DNA from 2 places in the Acinetobacter faecalis genome. Region 1 is predicted to be linked to the other one. Evidence: riboswitches for the same ligand, from Rfam matches in the RefSeq annotation. Region 1 holds a riboswitch; the other holds the start of a gene.
What was found. A riboswitch is a leader RNA that binds a small molecule or an ion and turns the genes downstream of it on or off. The one in region 1 is predicted to bind cobalamin.

Region 1 (4,384 bases):
AGCAACAAGCGCATCAGGTAAGCGACCTGCTTGTTCTTGAATTTGACGACGTGCTTCACGACCAATAATCGATTGGAAATCACGTACCAATTGTGGGTATGGATGTGGACCTGCAACTGTACCAATTACATAGTAAGTTGAATCAACATTTGTTACCCAGTCACGCATTGCTTCGTTCATGGCATCTTTTAATGTTTTAGAGCCACTTTCTACAGGAACAACTGTCGCACCCAACAAACGCATACGATATACGTTCATTGCTTGACGTTTAACGTCATCAGCCCCCATAAATACAACGCATTCAAGACCTAAACGTGCTGCAATTGTTGCTGTTGCAACACCATGTTGACCTGCGCCTGTTTCAGCAATAATACGTTTTTTACCTGAAAGTTTTGCAAGAAGCGCCTGACCAATTGTGTTATTTATTTTGTGAGAACCTGTATGGTTTAAGTCTTCACGTTTTAAGTAAATTTGTGCACCACCGAGTTCTTTCGACCATCGCTCTGCATAATATAAAGGACTTGGGCGACCGACATAGTACGCCAAGTCACGGTCAAATTCTGCCAGAAACTGTTCGTCATCTTTCATGCGAAAATAGAGTTTTTCTAAATCCTCTAAAGCCGCCATAAGAGTCTCTGACACAAAACGTCCGCCATGAATACCGAAATGCCCTTTTTGATCTGGGAATTGGGTATAGTCAACTTGACTGTTATGACTTTTATTTTGCTGATCCACGATGGACTCCTTGCATAAATTGTTCAATGAGTTGTTGGTCTTTTATACCTTTTGCGGACTCTACGCCTCCGCTGACATCTACGGCATATGCCTTGGTCGTCTTTATAGCGTTTTCAATATTTTCAGGTTTTAATCCACCTGCCAATATTAATGGAATATCAAGTTGTGGGAACTGTGACCAATCAAAAGAATGTCCTGTCCCACCTTTTAGCTCAGGATGCCAAGCATCCAAAAGCATAGCACTTGCACCCACTTGTTGATATTGCTTAATCATTGAAATTACATCTAAATCTGGTTTCACTTGAATGGCTTTATACCAACGTCTGCCTGTAACTTTCGCAATGTGTTGGCATTGTTCAGGTGATTCATCACCATGAAATTGAATAACATCTAAAGATACTGTTTTTAATACTTCTAATATTTCTTCGCTAGATGCATTCACAAATAAGCCAACTGTTTGTACATAAGCAGGTACATGTTTTACAAGTTCTTGAGCTAATTCAACACTAACATGTCTAGGGCTTGGTGGAAAAAATACAAAGCCAATTGCATCTGCACCAGCATCTACAACAGATTTAATATCTTGAATTCGTGTGATTCCACATATTTTTACACGAGTACGCATGTTTTGTTGCTCTTGCCATGCCTTGTTTATAGCCCATCTATAAATATTGAAGGCGAATCATTGTAATGCAATTTTTCAAGCTTGCGTAAAGTTCATACGCAATATTCTTGACGAAGATTGTGTATTTCACATGCTAACTTTATACTTCGCGCGAATGCAATAAGTCTTAGCCATGGCTATAGGGAAGTTGGTGCGAATCCAACACTGCCCCCGCAACGGTAAAATGAAAAGCTTATCTTTATAAATTGAACAATTTACACCACTGCAATTTTTTGTGGGAAGGTGGATAAGTAGATTGATAGTTCGATCACATTTAAGTCCGGATACCAGCTTATTGTGCCCTTTAACTCAATCATTCACGGGGGGTGAATGTATGGAGCGCATCAATCATGTCTACACTTTTTCAACCTACTGCCCTTGTGGGTGCAATCGCTATTGCGATGGGTTTTTCAACGTCTGTATCAGCAACGACTGAAGCTCAAACTTCTGCAAAATCTTCTTTAAGCACGATTGTGGTTACAGCTTCTCGTAGTGAACAAAATATTGAAAATGTGCCTGCGCGTATTTCAATTATTGAGCCTAAAGTTTTAGATCAATCCCCTATTGCATCTTTACCGTACTTATTAATTAATGATGCATCAATCAATATGGTTCAGACTGGCGGATATGGACAGCAAGCTTCTATTTTTTTACGTGGAACTGAGTCTGATCATACTTTAGTCATGCGTGATGGTGTTCGTTTAAATACACCTTCTCAGGGTTCAGCATCAATTCAATTTATTGACACAACAGACCTGAAGCAAATTGAAGTTCTTAAAGGACCGGCATCTGTACTTTATGGTACTGATGCTATTGGTGGTGTAATACAACTTGTATCTAAAACACCGGTAAAAACAGGTGCATTTGTTACAGGCGAAATTGGTGAAAATAAAACTTATAAATCAATTGTAGGTGCCGACTTTGCTGAAAATGGTTTGTATGCACAAATTCGCGGTCAACGTTTAGAATCTGATGGCACTGAAGTATTAAGCAACAGTAATCAAAAATATGCATATGATCAAAAAGGATACAGCGCAAAATTTGGTGTCGACAAAGAAGCTTTTTCCGCATCTTTAGATTACAGCCAAAATGAAGGAAATGGTGCTTACAACTTAAACGGCAATTTAGTTTCACAAGATTTTCAAAATGAAATTGTGAACTTAAAGGGTAAGGTTAAAATCACATCAGATCTTGAATTAAATGCCCGTTTATCACAGTTTAAAGATGATTTAGATCAAATGGACAAGCCTGACTTTGTTCACAATACCTCTAAAGAAGCTGAAGTTTATGGAAAATGGCAATTCACACCTTCTCAAAATATTCTAATGGGAGTAACTCATAAAAATATTGAAGCAGATATTTTATCTAAAAGTGATTGGGATCCTATGTACGATGTTGAATACAGTCGTAAAAACAACAGCACAGGCTATTTTGCTCAACATCAATACCAAGTAAATAATATCGATACGCAATTTGGCATTCGCTTAGAAGATGATGAACGTTTCGGCTCACATACCGTTGGTCAAGGGGCTGTAAGATATCACTTTAGCCCATCTACAAGTATCTATACCAATATTGGTAGCTCATTTAGAGCACCAAGTATGAATGATTTATATGCAAAAAATTGGGGTGGCAACCCAAACCTAAAACCTGAAGAAGGCTTTTCATATGAAGTTGGTTTAGATCAGAAAGTTACTGAAAACTCTGTAATTTCTTTATCTGTATATCGTAATGAAGTAGACAATCTGATTACTTCAAAAAACAACACTTTAATTAATGTAAATAAATCTGAATTTACAGGTGGTGAAGTTTCTTATAAATGGAGTGCAAATGATTTATTCTTAAATGCTTCATATGCTTATGTACAAGCAAAAAATGCAGAAACAAATGAAGATTTGCAAAAGCGCCCTCGTCAAAAAGCAACACTATCAGCAGGCTTACAAAATGAGGTTTATGGAATTAGCACTTCTATAGTTGGTAGCTCTAAGTCTAAAAGTTATAGCACTCAATACAATAACCCGGGTTATGCAACAATCGATGTAAATGCTTACTGGAATATAAACCCCAATATTAAACTATTCACTAATATTGAAAATATTGGTGATGTTCAATATGAAACTGAATACTCTAGTGGGAATGGTATTTATTACATCAACGGTGGTCGCCAAGCTTCTGTTGGTGTGACTTTCAAATACTAATGTACAGATAGTAAAAACTAAGGATAATGTCTAAAGGCATTATCCTTTTTTATTCTTCCCCTATTTCAAACATTTAAAGGAACAATCATGGGACACCGTTTAAGCAAAATTTACACCCGCACAGGTGACTCAGGAACAACAGGACTAGGAGATGGTTCACGCGTTTCAAAAGATGACCTACGAATTGAAGCATTAGGCGATGTAGATGAACTCAACTCAAGTATTGGTGTATTACGCTCACAAATTGCTGTAAGTACAATTGAAGACAAAGCAACTTGGGATAAATCTTTAAGCCTTATTCAACACTGGCTTTTCGACTTAGGTGGCGAAGTTTGCATTCCAAACTTTAACTTGGTTCAACCCGTTGCCATTGAATACTTAGAAAATGAAATTGACCGTTTAAATGAAGATCTCCCAATGTTAAAAGATTTTATTTTACCGTCAGGTTCATTGGCATGCAGTTATGCACACCAAGCGCGTGCTGTTTGCCGTCGTGCAGAACGCAGATTAATGGCTGTTCACTCTCGTGATAAAAACATTCAAGCACCCTCTTTGCAATTATTAAACCGATTATCAGATTGGTTATTTGTGGCATCTCGTGCATTACAACGTGCTGAAGGTGGTACTGAAGTGCTTTGGCAAAAAAATATTAACGAAACAATTTAAGCGTATAATTCAATTAAACGCTTTGAGAAAAATCCTATGCGAATTATTGGACATCGTGGCGCACGTGGTGAAGCACCTGAAAATACTTTAGGCGGGTTTCAATATATTCAAGATTTAGGTA
Region 2 (4,384 bases), on a different contig from region 1:
TACGATATTCATCAATATATTGTTCAAGCAATACCTGCTCTTCTGGCTTATGACATGCAGATAAATGCACACCAGCAAAACCTATTTTTTTACAAATCAAAATTTGTAAAGCGCAGCGCATATAAGCATTATTCGATAATCCTTGTTGCTTCTCGTGCGCTAAAACTTTCAGCATATGTGGACTAATAACAATACCCGCAACTTTATGCTTTACCATAAACTTTGCGCGCGCCAAATTAAGTGGCATTACACAAGCGAGTATTTTTTGTGAATAATCACATTGCTTTAAAAATAATTGTGCCTGTTTTAATGCTGCAATGTCATATCCCAATTGGGTAATAATGAAATCTGCACCTGCCTTTATTTTTTTATGCAATTTCAAATATTGTGCATCGCGCTCTGCATCTGCATATTTAAAAGGATTAAATGCAACGCCAATATTGAAACCACCTTGCTTTTTGGCTGCCATCACTGCATTTACAGATTCTAAATAACGGCTTCGTAAAGCGCCATTTTTACCATCTTCATGTTCTTTTAATTTATCGCCCGTAAGCAATAATAGATTTTTTATATGTGCTGTTTTCGCTTGCTTTAAAAACAATTCAAAGTCTTTAATATCTCGACCTTTGCCTGAAAAATGAATCACTTTTTCAACTGAGTTTGAATAGTTTTCACTCGCTTCTAATGGCAAAATATCATGATCTGAATGCACTCGATCTGCTAATGTCATTACAGCCGGATATCCTGCAAATACAGTTTTAGTTGGAAAAACCTCTGTTAATGACGTGAGGTATTCCACGAGTACACAAAATTGATTTTGCTGAAAATAGGAAGATAGTTGTGACATAAATATGTAGTTTTACAATCATCAATAGATGAAAGTTCCAAATTATAAATTAATTCTGTTAAAACGCCATCTGACACTGCCCGAATAGACAGCATCAGAAACAAAACTCATAACAAAATTAGCCCCATATTTCTTGCGCGACACGGTTCATTAATTTAATTTTTTTCCACTGCGTATCGTAGGAAATTTTATTGCCCTCTTCCATTGAAGCGAAGCCACTTTGCAAACACAATCCTAGGCGCTCTAAAGGTAAAAAGTTTGTCGCAGTGTTAATACGTTCAATAATTTCATCACTCGTCTCAAGCATTTCTTTTTTACTTGAAATTAAGCCTAAAAAGACATCTGCTTGTGAGTTTTTTAATTTTTCTAAAGGCTCAAAATTACCTGATCGTTCTGTATCAAATTCTAATAAGTAACGATCAATATTCGTTAGTTTTTCAAAAACATGATCTGCCAAAAATTCATAACCACCACTATAAAGCCAGCTTGAACTGAAATTCCCACGGTCAATATGCAACGCAATAAATAAATCTTCAGGTTTATCTTGCAAAGTTTTATTCAAAACCTCTACGCACAACTTTGCTAAATCTTCAGGATTCAATCCCTGCTCAATTTCTTTGGCACGATAATTTTCATCGCATAAATATGCCAAAAACTGATCATTAATTTGAATATAACGGCAACCTTCTGCATACAAGGCCATGATTGCTTGATTAAAACTTAAAGCTAAATCTTGTGCATATTCATCTAATTTTTCTGCATAAGTGCGATTATTTCTTAAATGTGGGTACAGCATCATATTTGGACTTGGCAAACAATATTTTGCCGTTGCAAAGCCATCTATTGCTTCATGTAAATAACGATAATGCGCTAGGCAAGTATGATCTTCATTAAACGAAATTTTGCCAGTTACTCGAACATCATAAGGCTTACTAATTGCATCTTTATACTTTAAACCGTCACGTATTTTATGACCTTCAATACCATTAAACTGCTCTAAAAAATCTAAATGCCACCAAGCACGACGAAAATCACCATCTGTCATTACGGTGCAGTCTAAATCCAATTGAATATCAATTAAGTTATCAATTTCTGCATTTTCAACTTGACGCAAAGTTTCTTCATAAATCACACGATCTGCAAAATCATATCGTGCTTTTTTTAATTTAAGCGCTCTTAAAAAACTTCCAATATGCTCCGCTTTATTGTTTGCATACTGATTTTTTGTCGCTTGAGTGGTGTTACTTGTCATCATTTTTTTAATTCATCATTTTAAAATAAGTACAAAAATATGTATTTATTTAGATATATAGGGAGAGAAAGCTGTTTTGTATAAATTAAAGATATTTAAATTTATACAAATAGATGGATAGCGATTCTATTTGCAACTATGGAACGGATAAGGAAAGGAATTTATAGGAGGAAATATATTAATTTTTTGGAATGTCAGCATAATTTACCTAAACACACGCCCCGTGTGATATTGAAATGGATTATGCAGAAGATGAAATAGGCGCGCAAAAGTAAATGAATAAGTTCAAATAAAATTAAGACAACCCCTATAAACGCCCACCGCATTATTTTGGTCTACTTCAGGCCGGTCTCCGGACTTAAAAATATTTAAAATATTCTATTCACCGTTGCGGGGGCAGTGCTAGCTCACATTTTCTGTACTAACTTCCCAGTTTCACTTCTAAATTAGAAGCACCTCAAGTGTGGCAAAGACTAAATATATGCTGATGCTTTGTCAATTTATTCTTTATTTGCCTGATTTTTCATATTATTAAATATAAGACAATTTTAATTAGTATTTACTTTTCAATAGTTATAAAAAAGCCCCCGAATACGGAGGCTTTTAAACTACTCAGAATTAACCTGGGTAAATACCACGTTCTTTACGAGCACGTAAAATACGTTCACACGCTAAAATGTACGCCGCTGTACGCATTGTGCATTTGTTATCCGCAGCACAATTCCATACATCTGCAACAGCTTGAATCATTAACTTATCTAAGCGTTCATTAATTTCATCTTCCGTCCAGAAGAAGCTAGACATATCCTGAACCCATTCAAAGTAACTAACAGTTACACCACCAGCATTACAAATTACGTCAGGCACAACAACAATGTCACGACCTACTAAAATGTCATCTGCTTCTGGGTAAGTTGGACCGTTTGCACCTTCTAAAATCATTTTAGCTTTTAAACGTTTAGCACGCTCAATTGTAATTTGACCTTCTAGCGCAGCAGGAATAATAATATCTGTTTCAACATCCCAGAAATCTTCATTATCAATTTGTTTTGCACCTGCAAAGCCTAATACGCCTTGAGTTGCTGCAACGTGCGCATGTAAGCCTTCTAAATCGATACCATCAGCATTAAAAATAGTGCCTGTATGATCTTGAATACATACAATTTTAGATTTGTATTCGCTGAATAAGTTAGCAGCTTCACTACCTACGTTACCAAAACCTTGAACAGATACTTTCGCACCATCTAGGCTTAAGCCAATTTTTTTTGCAATTTCGTAGCCTGTAATAAACACGCCACGACCTGTTGCTTTTACACGACCTAATGAACCACCAAGGTGAACAGGTTTACCTGTTACAACACCTGTTACTGTATGACCTTGACCAGATGAATAAGTATCCATGATCCAGCCCATTACATTGGCATTTGTACCAACATCTGGTGCAGGAATATCTTTTTGAGGTCCAATAATATGGCTAATTTCACTTGTATAACGACGTGTTAAACGCTCTAATTCACGTGGTGATAATGTACGTGGATCAACGCGGATACCACCTTTAGCACCACCAAATGGCAAATTAACAACAGCAGTTTTAATCGTCATCCAGGCAGAAAGCGCCATTACTTCATTAATTTCAACATCTGGGTGATAGCGAATGCCACCTTTACCCGGACCACGTGAAAGGTTGTGTTGTACACGGTAACCTTCAAAGTGACGGATCGTCCCATCATCCATAATAATTGGCACATCAACAATTAACGCACGCTTTGGACGCTTTAAAGTATCAACATATTTTGAAAGGTCTTCGCTTAAATATGGCGCAACACGATCTACTTGTTCTAAAAATGTTTTCCAAGGACCGTATTCTGCATTTGCGTATGAGAGATTAGACATTTATATTCCTTTTATGAATTTATTGAGTTCCTTAATAGATACTCTTTAAATTTCTTAACATTAGTTTTAATTAAACTTATTTTTGTATTTAAATATGCAACGAAGTATGCAATTTACTGATTGTAACAAATCTCAGTCATGCACTGTACAAAATTTGATAATTGATTTTTCAAATCAAAGTCTGAATGCTTCAACTATTTAAAAATACTTAATAATTTCAACCTAAAACTAGTGCACCTCGAGTTGCGCGAAGTATAGCAAAAGCATATAAATATTCTGCAATTGGGTACAATTCAACAATTATCTTAACAATTTGTTACTTTCGTTATTTTTATTAGCTGTTCTTCACTTTTATCTATTTATAATTTATTTAACTAAACACAATAATCTTC

Region 2: linked by a shared signal. The riboswitch ahead of SKM54_RS01445 (5-methyltetrahydropteroyltriglutamate--homocysteine S-methyltransferase) and the one ahead of SKM54_RS06665 (TonB-dependent receptor plug domain-containing protein) in region 1 are both predicted to bind cobalamin.

What each region holds. Positions count from the first base shown of each region.
Region 1 is NZ_JAXHPF010000005.1:17,079-21,462, forward strand. Features, by position in the region: gene trpB (tryptophan synthase subunit beta) at 1-735, opposite strand, end outside; gene SKM54_RS06660 (phosphoribosylanthranilate isomerase) at 719-1,360, opposite strand; cobalamin riboswitch at 1,505-1,709, shown strand; gene SKM54_RS06665 (TonB-dependent receptor plug domain-containing protein) at 1,750-3,597, shown strand; gene SKM54_RS06670 (cob(I)yrinic acid a,c-diamide adenosyltransferase) at 3,685-4,263, shown strand; gene SKM54_RS06675 (glycerophosphodiester phosphodiesterase) at 4,300-4,384, shown strand, end outside.
Region 2 is NZ_JAXHPF010000001.1:292,681-297,064, reverse strand. Features, by position in the region: gene SKM54_RS01450 (methylenetetrahydrofolate reductase C-terminal domain-containing protein) at 1-847, opposite strand, end outside; gene SKM54_RS01445 (5-methyltetrahydropteroyltriglutamate--homocysteine S-methyltransferase) at 966-2,102, opposite strand; cobalamin riboswitch at 2,426-2,574, opposite strand; gene SKM54_RS01440 (Glu/Leu/Phe/Val family dehydrogenase) at 2,718-3,992, opposite strand.